2 regions of the Brachybacterium sp. 107 genome follow, and region 1 is predicted to be linked to the other one. Evidence: predicted binding sites of a transcription regulator. Region 1 holds the regulator's gene; the other holds the start of a gene.
What was found. Region 1 encodes LexA, which represses DNA repair genes until DNA is damaged. Its sites were predicted from a motif close to TCGAACANNTGTTCGA; they were not measured.
Positions count from the first base shown of each region.

Region 2: ACT3UL_RS01340 (DUF222 domain-containing protein) is a predicted target of LexA. The motif match lies at 3,292-3,307, and genes of this name have one in related genera.

Region 1 covers NZ_JBQSYW010000001.1:47,563-53,817, reverse strand. The annotation lists gene hflX (GTPase HflX) at 1-682, shown strand, start outside; gene ACT3UL_RS00220 (ATP-dependent DNA helicase) at 718-2,748, shown strand; gene lexA (transcriptional repressor LexA) at 2,910-3,605, opposite strand; gene ACT3UL_RS00210 (LysM peptidoglycan-binding domain-containing protein) at 3,890-4,171, shown strand; gene nrdR (transcriptional regulator NrdR) at 4,200-4,658, shown strand; gene ACT3UL_RS00200 (HelD family protein) at 4,850-6,255, opposite strand, start outside.
Region 2 covers NZ_JBQSYW010000001.1:298,532-304,786, reverse strand. The annotation lists gene ACT3UL_RS01365 (FadR/GntR family transcriptional regulator) at 1-133, shown strand, start outside; gene ACT3UL_RS01360 (hypothetical protein) at 151-1,002, shown strand; gene ACT3UL_RS01355 (LURP-one-related/scramblase family protein) at 1,010-1,588, opposite strand; gene ACT3UL_RS01350 (arsenic metallochaperone ArsD family protein) at 1,652-2,182, shown strand; gene msrA (peptide-methionine (S)-S-oxide reductase MsrA) at 2,270-2,965, opposite strand; gene ACT3UL_RS01340 (DUF222 domain-containing protein) at 3,402-5,216, shown strand; gene ACT3UL_RS01335 (sulfatase family protein) at 5,424-6,255, shown strand, end outside.

The sequences.
Region 1 (6,255 bases):
GGCCGACCGCCGGCGCAGCCAGGTACCGGCCGTCGCGATCGCCGGCTACACCAACGCCGGCAAATCCTCCCTGCTCAACCGGCTCACCGGGGCCGGGGTCCTCGTGGAGAACGCCCTCTTCGCGACCCTCGACCCGACGGTGCGCCGCTCCACCACCCCGGACGGCCGTGAGTTCACCTTCGCCGACACCGTCGGCTTCGTGCGGCACCTGCCCACGCAGCTGGTGGAGGCCTTCCGCTCGACCCTCGAGGAGGTCGGCGACTCGGATCTGCTGCTGCATGTGGTCGACGCCTCCCATCCGGACCCCGAGGGCCAGATCACGGCTGTCCGGACGGTGCTCGGCGAGGTCGACGGATTCGATGTGCCCGAGATCATCGTGCTCAACAAGGCCGACCTCGCCGGGCCCGAGACGATCGCCCGCCTGCGCAGCCAGGTCGAGGACTCGATCGTGGTCTCGGCACGGACCGGCATGGGCATCGAGGAGCTGCGCGACCTGATCGCCGAGCGACTCCCGCGTCCTGCGGTCGAGGTCGACGTGCTGGTGCCGTACTCGCGCGGTGATCTGGTCGCCCGCGCGCACACCACCGGCGAGGTGCTCTCCGAGGAGCACGTCATGGAGGGCACGAAGCTGCACGCCCGCGTGGATGAGGCGCTTGCCGCAGAGCTGCACGGCGCGGCCTGAAGGGTCATCGGATCAGCCGCGGATACGCTGATCCGATGACCACCGCCACCGATCACGAGGCCGCCCCAGGGGCCGCCGACATCCAGCTGTCGACCCTCATGGAGGCGGCGGTCTCGGCGATCGGTGGCGTTCCGCGTCCCGGCCAGCAGACCATGGCGGAAGCGGTCGACACGGCGATGTCCGGGGGCCGGCATCTTCTGGTCCAGGCCGGTACGGGCACCGGCAAGTCGCTCGCCTACCTGGTTCCCGCGCTGCGGCATGCTCTGGTCAGCGGACGCCCTGTCGTGATCTCCACCGCGACGATCGCCCTGCAGACCCAGATCGTGCGCAAGGACCTGCCGCGCCTGGTCGAGGCGGTCGCCCCGCACCTTCCGCGAACTCCCACCTTCGCCCTGCTCAAGGGACGGGCGAACTACCTCTGCCGGCACAAGATCGATGGCGGCTATCCCGTGGACATCGACCCCGGTGCACTGTTCGCCGAGGCCTCTGCCGACCCGTCGCGCTCGGGCAGCGAACGCCTGGGGGACCAGGTCAAGCGGCTCCGTGAGTGGTCGGAGGAGACCGACAGCGGTGACCGTGATTCTCTGGAGGACCCGGTCTCCGACCGTGCCTGGCGCCAGGTCTCCGTCACCGGCTCCCAGTGCCTGGGTGGGACCTGCCCGATGGTGGAGTCCTGCTTCGCCGAACGCAGCCGCGAGCTCGCCCGCGAGGTGGACATCGTGGTCACCAACCACGCCCTGCTGGCCATCGACGCCTTCGACAGCCACGGCATCATCCCCGAGCACGACGTGGTCGTCTTCGACGAGGCGCATGACCTCTCCGGGCGCGTCACCAGCGCTGTCACCGATGTCCTGAACCCGGGCATGCTGCGGGGCACCGTGCGCGACCTGCGCGGCCTCGGCGTCGCCGGGACGGCACTCGACGATGCCTCCGAGGAGCTGCGGGAGTCCCTCGAGCTCGCCCCGGACGGTCGGGTGATCGGTCCGCTGCCCGACCGTCTCGCCGACGCGATCCAGCAGCTGCGGATCGAGGCCCGCACGGCCCACTCCGATGCCAAGGACGCCGGCGACGATGCGACGACGGGGACGGCCGGAACCCGCAAGACGGTCCGGGCGAATCTGCAGGAGATCATCGACGTCTGCGAACGCCTGGCGTCCCCGGCCGACGACGACGTGGTCTCCGTCTCCCACTCTCAGGCCACGGGGCGCTCGAGCATCCAGGTGGCGCCGTTGAGCGTGGCCGGCGCGATGCGCGGTGCGATCCTCGAGCACCGCACCGCCGTGCTGACCTCCGCGACCCTCGCGCTGGGGAACCGCTTCGAACCGGCCGCCGGCGAGGTGGGGCTGGCCCGGGTGGACCGGATCGGCACCGAGGAGATCCCGGTCGCCGCGGACTCCGGCGCGTGGGCAGGGGTGGACGTCGGCAGCCCCTTCGAATACCGCAGCCAGGGCATCCTCTACACCGCACGGCATCTCCCGCCGCCCGGACGGGAGGGCCCGTCGACGGCGATGCTCGATCACCTCACCGAGCTGGTGGAGGCATCGGGCGGGGGAGCGCTGTGCCTGTTCTCCTCGCGTCGAGGCGCCGAGCTGGCCGCTGAGCACGTGCGTGCGCGCCTGGATCTCACGATCGAGGTCCAGGGCGAGGACTCGATGGCGAACCTGGTGCGCAACTTCCGCCAGGACGAGGACGCCTCGCTGTTCGGGACCCTCACCCTCTGGCAGGGGGTGGACGTCTCCGGGCGGTCGCTGCGTCTGGTCACCATCGACCGGATCCCCTTCCCGCGGCCCGACGACCCCCTGACCGCGGCACGACAGGAGCGGATCAGCCGCAACGGGGGCAACGGCTTCATGTCGATCTCCGCGCAGCACGCGGCGCTGCTGCTGGCCCAGGGGTCAGGCCGGCTGATCCGCTCCCATGAGGATCGAGGGATGGTCGCCGTGCTCGATCCGCGGCTGGCCACCGCGCGCTACGCAGGATTCCTCCGTGACTCCATGCCGCCGCTGTGGCCCACCACGGATCCCGAGGTGGCTCTCGGCGCCCTGCGCCGCCTCGCGGACGACTGAGCAGACCACCGAGCCTGCCGAGCCTGCCGACTCCGCCGAGCCTGCCGACTCCGCCGAGCCTGCCGACTCCGCCGAGTTTGCCGAGTCCGCTGAGCCTGCCGCTCGGGACCCCGGGCGGCAGACGCCAGCGGCGTCGTGCATCGCATGCGGGGCGGCGGCCCTCAGATCGAGCGGAGGACCGCCACGACCTTGCCGAGGATCTCGGCGTGGTCACCCAGGATCGGGGCGAAGGACGGGTTGTGCGGCATGAGCCACACATGGTCATCGCGCTGCACGAAGGTCTTCACGGTCGCCTCGCCGTCGATCATCGCGGCGACGATCTCCCCCTTCTGCGCCTCCTTCTGACTGCGTACCACCACCCAGTCGCCGTCGCAGATCGCGGCGTCGATCATCGAGTCGCCGACCACCTGGAGCAGGAAGAGGTCGCCGTCGCCGACCAGCCGTGAGGGCAGGGTGAAGATGTCCTCGACCTGCTGCTCGGCGGTGATGGGGGCGCCGGCCGCGATCCTGCCCACGAGGGGCACGGAGACCGAGTTCGGGGTGATCTCGGGCGCGGACGGGGCCTCGGGGGTGCCGTCGGCACCGGGCATGACGACCTCCATCGCGCGGGGGCGCTTGGGGTCGCGACGCAGGAAGCCCTTGCGTTCGAGGGCCTGGAGCTGATGGGAGACGGACGACGACGAGGTCAGGCCCACCGCATCCCCGATCTCGCGCATGGTGGGCGGGTAGCCGTGCGCGGCGATCTCGGCGTTGATGGTCTCCAGCACGAGCCGCTGCCGACGCGTGAGCCCTGCCGTCACAGGGTCCTCCACGGCGTCGTCGCGAACCCTGATCTGTTTGGGGGTGCTCGGCGTCATGGTGCGGGCCTCCTGGCTTCGTCTGTCGGACCCCTGCGGTTCCGTTGTCGTGTCACCCAGCCTAGGGCGGCGCGCACGGGATTCCAAACAGGTGTTCGAGGTTCCTCTTGCGTGTCGCGCCGAAGTGGGGCTACAGTCGCACAGACATTCGATCGAACAGGAGTTCGGACATGCGTACGGATATGGCTACGGTTCTTCCCCTCCCGCAGCACCGCCACGAGCGGAATGAGCGTCCTGCTCGATCGGACGTTCGACTCGAGGCGACCCGGCGCGGCCGGATGCTCTTGATCGCCACGGCCTTCCTGCTCGGGCTCGCCGTCGCCGCGGCGGCGCTGCTGGTGTTCGGCATCCCGGCTGCTCTCGCGGGCGATGGGGAGAGCGATGCGGTGACCGTGACGGTCCAGGAGGGCGACACCCTCTGGGGATACGCCGAGGACTACGCTCCCGAGGGCATGAGCGCCCAGGAGTTCGTCGTCGAGGCGCGAGCCCTGAACCAGCTTCCGACAGGACGGGTCTCTGCGGGCCAGGAGCTCGAGCTGCCAGTGCTCGAGGGTGCATCGCGCTGATGTGAGCGCGGGCCGGTATCCTGGCCCGATGCACTGTCCGTTCTGCCGCCACCCCGACTCGCGAGTCGTGGATTCGCGTACCTCCGACGACGGCGCGACGATTCGTCGCCGTCGCCAGTGCCCCAACTGCTCCCGTCGCTTCTCGACCTCGGAGACGGCATCGCTGTCGGTGCACAAGCGCTCCGGGGTCAGCGAGCCCTTCAGCAGGGCGAAGGTGATCTCCGGGGTGCGCAAGGCGTGCCAGGGGAGGCCGGTCACCGATGATCAGCTCGCGATGCTGGCCCAGCGCGTCGAGGAGGACATCCGCTCCAGCGGCCTGGCCGAGATCGATGCACATCAGGTCGGCCTGTCGATCCTGCAGCCGCTCCAGGAGCTGGATCTGGTGGCCTATCTGCGCTTCGCCAGCGTCTACCAGGCCTTCGATTCCCTCGATGACTTCGACGCGGCCATCGTCCGCCTGCGGGCCGAGGCGTCGGCAGCGGGCTGATCCGGCGGAATCATGGACGGATTCCGACATATCTGCCGGATCCTCTGTCGGTTCCGGCACCAGATTCTGTGGATTCTGTGGAGATGGTCCGGGTCCTGCCTCGTCTGTGCATAAGATATCCCTCGTGCGCTCTTGCAGCGCACACCTGATCGGCGGTCGCGGAGGGGAAGCCGCGGCCGCCGATCGCCGTCTCAGGCAGGCGTGATACCTGCCGGGAGCGCCCGCGAGTGGACCACGCCGAGATGGTGGGTCGTGCGGGTCATCGCGACGTAGAGGTCGCCGGCACCATGGGCTTCGATCAGCTCCATCGGTTCGACGATGACCACGCCGTCGAACTCCAGCCCCTTGGCCTCCTGTGCAGTCATCACCGCGATCTCATCGTCGACGCCCGAGGATCCTTCGCCCACTCGCGGCAGTCCGCGGCGAGTGCTCAGCTCGGTGAAGACGTCGGGCACCCGTTCCGCCGCCGCGATGACCGCGAGGCGTCCGATGCCCTCTGTGTGCACGGCCTGGACCGCATCGGCGGCGGTCCGCGCCAGATCCGCCTGGTCGCTGCGCTGGATCACGGGATCGCGGTCCCCGTCGCGCACCGAGCTGACGTCGGTGACGGGCAGGTTCTGGGCATGCGCCATCGCCATCGCGCGATCCATGATGCGGCTCGGCGTGCGGTAGTTGACGGTCAGGTGCTCGACCTGCAGCCGATCCTGGATGTACGGACTGAGGGCTTCGTCCCACGACGTCGTCCCTCCTGCGGAGGAGGTCTGCGCGACGTCTCCCACCACCGTGAAGGACTTGGTGGGTGCCCGCCGCATCAGGGCGCGCCAGCTCATGGGTGAGTGCTCCTGGGCCTCGTCGACGACGACATGGCCGTAGGTCCAGCTGCGTTCGGCCGATGCCCGCTCGGCGAGTGTGCGGCCATCACGGACCCGGTTGACCTGATCGGCCAGGTCCTCGGCACGCACGATCCCGGAGCTGTCGATGTTCTCGATGACCTTGCGGGCGTAGTCGACGTCCGCCTCGCGCTGCGTGGCGGCGTCGCGGGCGCGTGCTTCGGCAGGTGCGGAGTCCTCGCCGAGGAGCTCGGCGACCTCGTCGAGCAGCGGGATGTCCTGGACGGTCCAGGGCGCGTCCTTGGGCCGTGCCAGGATCTCGATGCGGTCGGCGAGCGAGGGCGGGGCGGCCGCGCGCAGGCGGTCCGGCCGGGAGAGCAGGATCCGCAGGAATCCCTGCGGGGTGTAGGGGAGCCAGGCCAGGTTGAGCTGCCTCTTGACCTCGGAGTCGTTGCGGAGGTCCGACAGCAGATCGGGCCTGTCCTCGGGGACCACGGTGTGGCCGCCGGCGGCCAGCGCCTTCTCGTACGACTCGGCGAGGCGGTCCATCGCCACACGGACGAAGACGGCGCGAGCCGTGTTGTGCGGCTTGTGGGATGCGCGGGCTTCACGGCGGGCAGCGCGCAGCGCACTCCGGGTCAGGGTGATCGGTGTGCCGTCGATGCGCAGTCGGATATCGGAGTCCGGCACGATCTGGCGCTGCCGGATCGCCCGGTCGAGGAGCTCGGCCATGGCGATGTCGCCCTTGAGGGCGGCGATCTGATCCT
Region 2 (6,255 bases), 250 kb from region 1:
CCAGGCGATGCTCACCGCCCTCGAGGCGGGGGACGCGGACGCCTATCGCGACGCCGTCCACGAGCACTACCGGCCCTTGGGTCGCACTCTCGACGCCGCCGGCCGCGCGGCCGCGTCGGCCTCGGCGGGGTGACCCCGGAGCGTGTCGTCGTGACCTCGAATCCTGCCGCTACGCCCCCGGACCCTGTCGCGACGGCCCCGGATCCTGTCGCCACGACCCCGCAGCAGGTCGTCGCGCTCCTGCGGTCCCGGCCCTGGGCCTCCCAGGAGTGGGCTCGTGACCTGGTCTCCGAGTTCCCCGACCGCCTGCACGGCGTGCTGGCGCACTGGGGCCTGGAGGTCCGGCACGTGCATCTGGCGGGCGCCGGACTGCCGGTGCTCGAGGTGGAGCGTCGGTCGGGACCCGTCGGCCCCCGTGGACCCTCCGACGCCCCCACGGGCTGCGGCCTCCAGGCGACCGGCAGTTTCGTCGTGAAGTTCGGGGGTGGGGGAGCCGATGTGGCCCAGCAGGCCCGGATCCTGGCGGCGGCGGACGGTCACGGCTACGTCCGGCTGGTCGCCCATGACGAGGAGCGAGACGCGATGCTGCTCGAGAAGCTCGGCCCGATGCTCCCGCAGACCGTCCCCGATCCCCTCGCCCAGACCGATGTGCTCGGTGGCCTGCTGCTGCAGGCCTGGGAGGTCCCGCTCGACGTCGGCCGACCGTTCGCCCCGTCGCAGAAGGCGCGCTCGCTGCTGGAGATCTTCGAGGGTGCTCTCGCGGCCGACGCAACGCTTCCCTGTGCGACGGGGCACGCCGTCGTGCTCGACCGGGCCCGCACGCTGGCATGCCGCACTCGCCGAGCGGCTGGCGCGACGTGTCGGACTGGACCCGGAGAGGGCTCTGGCCTGGGCGCATCTCGAACGCGTGACGACGGGCATCCATCTGGGCAACCTCGGCTACGTCGAGGACGCCGCGGCATGGCTGAGGACGGCGCAGCGCATGCTGCGGTGACCAGGTGAGGCGCGCTCAGCCCTGGTTCTGCTTCTTCCGACGGATGAGATCCAGGACGATGCAGCCGCCGATGATCGCCAGCCGCAGCTGCGCGGGCACCGTCGGCTCGATCCCGACCGCGTAACGGCTGCGGCCGAGGACGCCGCGGCCGAGACCCGCCCACTTCCGGGAGACCCGCGCTGCGACCGCGCCCTGAACCTGGAACTCGAAGTCGAGCCCCAGCATGTCTCCGCTCAGCTCGAGATCGGTGCCATCGGCCATCGTGATGCGCACGCGGGTGGAGAAGAGCGCGAAACGACTGGTCACCTCGGCGAGCGGAGCACCCTCGGGAGTGGACAGTCGGAAGTGGTCGAAGCCGAGGCTCATCGGATCCTCGACGTGCAGCAGCGGGCTCCCGTCGGCATCGGCGACGTCGAGGGAGCGGCTCCCGGCGACGAGGTGGGAGAGTCCGCCGCCGGAGGTCGAGACATGCCCGATCGCCTGCTGGCCCGTGGCGTCGAGGATGTCGAAGTCGTTCGACATGAACCCGGTGATCTGCTGCATCACCAAGGTGTCGTGGGCGAGCAGTACGGGCTGGTGTGCGGAGCTGTCCATCTCGACAGTCTGCCAGGTCGGTGCGAGCCGGCTGTCGGCCCGCGGGGCGCTACCGTGGTGACCATGAGCGATGCGGATGATCTCGGGCAGCTGGCGGCACTGGACATCTTCCTGCCCTCGCCGCCGCCGGATGCGGAGACGCAGGAGGCGTTCCTCGACGAGGCCGCGGCCCTGGCCCTGGACGGCCACCCGATCACCGTCTACCTCCAGGATGAGGACGCCTGGGCCTTCGAGGAGTGCGAACCGGTGCGGGCGCTGCTGGACTCCGCCGGGGAGAGCGCTCTGCCCGTGACGCTGCTGGGCCTGGACATCGTGGTCAGCGCGATATACCCGACGACGGAGCAGATGAGCCGCTTCGCCCGGGCCGGGACAGAGGCGCGCGAGCGTCGTCCCGCGGCGGCCGACGCCTGCGGTCCGGGCGGCGCCCCGATGCCTCGCGAGGCCGGCGGCTTCGCCGCCCAGCTGATGGGTGCCGCGCAGGCCCCCGCCCGACCTGCCGGGGGACCGGACATCGGCGCCCGACGCAACCTCATGGGCGGCGACGTCGGGGATGGTCTGCCCGGTACGGCGCCGGGCGGCTCGTCAGCGGGCTGAGCTCGAACCGCGCCTGCGAGAGCTGAGCCGAATCGTCAACTGCGAGGGCTGAGCCGAATAGTCAGCTGCGAGGGCTGAGCCGAATCATCAGCTGAGCGAGCAGGCCACGCCGTTGAATCCGTGGTTGCAATACCCGTTCGGAACCTTCTGCAGGTACTGCTGGTGCTCGGGCTCGGCGGTGTAGTACCGCCCGTCGCCGGCCTCCGCGAGGGGCTTCAGCTCGGTGGTGATGGCGCCGCGACCTGCCGCGTCGAGAGCTTCCTGGTAGCGGGCCGCGGAGTCTCGGACCGCCTCGCCCTGCGCTGCGGACGTCCAGTACACGGCGCTGCGGTACTCGGTGCCCACGTCGTTGCCCTGGCGGTTCGCGGTGGTGGGGTCGTGCTGCTCCCAGAACTGGGTGAGCAGTGCCCGCAGGGTTTCGTCGCCGCCGGAGTAGAGGACGCGCACCGCCTCGGTGTGTCCGGTCTTCGCGGAGAAGACCTCCTCGTAGGTGGGGTGCGGCGTGTAGCCGCCCGCGTAGCCGGAGGAGGTCGTGTGCACGCCGGGCGTCTGCCACGCGATGCGTTCGATGCCCCAAAAGCAGCCGCCGGCCAGGATGATCTCCTCGGTGTCGGCCGGCCACGGGCGCGGGTCGACCGGGGAATCGGGGCCGAGCATGTCGGTGCCCAGCACGAGGTGCTCGCGCGCGAGGGAGTAGGGGTACCGGTCCCGGCCGGGGAGCGCGTTCTCCGGCGTGACCATGTCCTTCTTGTGCCCGTACAGGAGATCCATCATCTGCCACATGAGCATCACGCTAGTCCTGCGCGCGGGCGAGCGGGAGAGGGGCGGGAGGCTTCTCACGAGGTGAGGCGATGAGGGAATAGACAAGGGGGTAGGCGAGGGGATAGACGAGGGGCAGGCGGGGCGACGCCGCAGGGTGCGAGCAACGAGGTGTCGTGGAGACGTTTCGGGGGATTCGAGAGGCAGATTCGAGATATCCACAGTGCGTTCACAGCTGTGGATCTGCGTGATTTCTTTCCTCCACAGTGGGTGGTTATCCACATAATTGTCCCCAATTCATGGGGGGTCTTGTCCGGGGGTGCCTCGTGGGTCATTCTGGAGTGGCAGCAACGGACAGGCGTTCGAGCACTGGGCTCGTTCAGAAGCACCGGGCTGGTTCAGAAGCGCCGGACTGGTTCCGTGAAGACACGACGTGAGGGGGATGGCCATGGAGGCGATCGTGACTGCACTGCCCGGCCCGTCGCCTGCGTCCGCCTGGACCGCAGAGCTCACAGACCTCCTCGAGCGCGCCCCACGGGGCGCGGATCTCGCAGGCTCCTCGGACCATGACCTGATCGACCTCATCGCAACCCTGGAACGGGGGAAGGGTGCGCTCGGTGCCTGCCAGGCGCACGCGGAGGTCACGTTCCGGGAGTCCCAGATCGCAGTGCAGAGGCACCAGGGGGTCGCGAGGGGGCAGCTCGGCAAAGGGGTCGCGGACCAGGTGGCACTTGCCCGCAGGATCACCCCGAAACATGCCTCGGACCAGCTGGTCGTCCATCGGATCCTGGTCGAGACGCTGCCCCGCACCACGAAGCTCCTCGAGCAGGGTGAGATCAGCGAATGGGCGGCCGCCGAGGTGGCGAAGAACGTGCTCGTCCTCAGCGACGAGGATAGAGAGCTCATCGACCAGGAGCTCGAGGGAAGGCTCCCCGCCATGACGGCGTCGGCCTCGGGGCGCGCCACTCGCGCTCGGGCGCAGGAGCTCGATCCTGTCGCCGCGGTGAAGCGCGCGTCCCGTGCGGTCGCCGAGCGCAGGGTCTCGATACGTCCTGCGCCGGACGGCATGTCGATCCTCCATGCCATCCTGCCCACGAAGGATGGTGTCGCCTGTTTTGCAGCGCTGACCCGTGAATCGAAATCGGCGAAGAGCTCCGGAGATGCACGGGGGAAAGGGCAGATCATGGCGGATGCGCTCGTCGAGCGTGTCACGGGAGCGGCGAATGTCGACGCCATTCCAGTGGAGATCTCTCTGCTCATGACGGATACGACGCTGCTCGGGACAGAAAACAAATCCGCGTGGATCGAAGGAATCCCGATTCCAGGCGGTACGGCGCGCGATATCGCACTCGGAGTCGCGACCACGTCAGCAGCCAAGCTGCCTCAAGCGCCTGCGGTCCCTGGAGCCCCCGAGGATCCCGGAGCGCACGAAGTTCCCGGTGCGCCTGAAGTTTCCTTGACTCTCGAGGATCCCGGTGCGCCCGACCCTCCTGGGCCCCAGCGCACGTCGCCGACACCCTGCGCGGTCGCCCCGGAACGTGAGGGGAAAGTCGAGGCTGACCCGGATCATGCCGATTCTGACCGGGATCATTCGGAGATGCCTCAGCTCCGACCTTCCCCGGGACCGCACGGTGATGATCCCTCGAAACCCCCGGAGCGTCGCATGCTCCAGGAGGCGAAGCGCTGGATACGGCGTCTGTACACCGACCCGCACACGGGCGAGCTGACCGCGGCAGATCCGCGTCGGCGAGTGTTCCGGGGAGCCGTTCGTCGGTTCATCCTGCTGCGGGACCAGAAATGCCGGACGCCCTGGTGCGATGCGGCCATCCACGATGTCGACCACTCGATCAGATACTCCGAAGGCGGGACGACCACTGTCGATAATGGCATCGGCTACTGCCAGCGCTTCAACCTAATCCGGGAGCTCCCGGGCTGGGAGACGAGCATCGAAGCCGCTGACGAGGGAAAGCCGGCACGGCTCGTCATCGTCACCCCTTCCGGTCACCGATACACCTCGACCGCACCCGCACTGATCGAGCCAGAGCTCGCGGCGAACGGACTCGGGGCCGACGGACTCGGGGCGGACGGACTCGAGGCGGACAAGCTCGAAGCAGACAGGCTCGGAGCAGACGGGTCCGGATCAGACGGCGTCGGGCACGACATCATCGCCGCGTCTGCAGAGAACGCGGGCGACGAGAACGCGGACGACCAGGGCATGGACGACCGGGTCATAGACGACCAGGACACCGGCGATGCGGCCGCACGCGCGAGCTGAGATGCAGTCGCACGCACGCACGCACGCACGCACACACGCACACAGGAACGCAGGCACGCAGGCACGCAGGCATGAGCAGAGCTGTCGGCCCGACTCCTCACGCGCCCGGTCAGGACGCCGCTCTAGGGAAGGCCGGGCAGTTGTCCCACACCGCGCGTACTGACCGGCCGCGATGCGCTCGCCTGTCAGAATGGAGAGATGGAGCCGATGACGACACCGCAGAACCCGTTCGTACCCCACCGCCCTGCTGAGGGCAGTGACGCGGGATCCCCTGGCAGCACCCGCCCGAACATCGTCTTCATCCTCACCGATGACCACGCTGCGCACGCGATCAGCGCCTATTCGGGCCGGGTCAACAGCACTCCAAACCTGGACCGCATCGCGTCGCAGGGAGCCCGGCTCGATTCGCTGTACTGCACGAATTCGATCTGCACACCCAGCCGGGCGACGATCCTCTCGGGCACCTACTCGCACATCAACGGTGCCGCGACGATCTACTCCGGATTCGATTATCGGGTTCGCACCTTCCCCCAGGTGCTCCACGACTGCGGATATCGCACCTCTCTGTTCGGCAAGTGGCATCTGGGGCATGAGGAGCGCAACGACCCCCAGGGCTTCGACGAATGGCGGATCTACCGCGGTCAGGGCGAGTACAACGATCCGGTCATGTACGGCATCGACGGTGCCGGGGAGCGGGTGGATGCCGTCGTCCCCGGCTATGCCACCGACACCGTCACCGATCTGGCACTGGACTGGCTGGACCGCACCCAGGCCGAGGATCCGGATTCGCCGTTCTGCCTGCTCCTGCACCACAAGGCCCCGCACCGCAACTGGATCCCGCACCCCCGCCACGCGGACCTCTATCCCCTGGAGACGATCCCGGAGCCGGACACCCTCTTCGACGATCACGCGACCATGAGCCGCGCGGTCCGCGAGGTCCGCATGAGCGTCGCCGACGACCTCACCGAGAACGACCTCAAGCAGCCCCTGCCCCCGGAGCTCCAGGGCGAGGAGAACCGTGAGGCCCGCACCCGTCGCA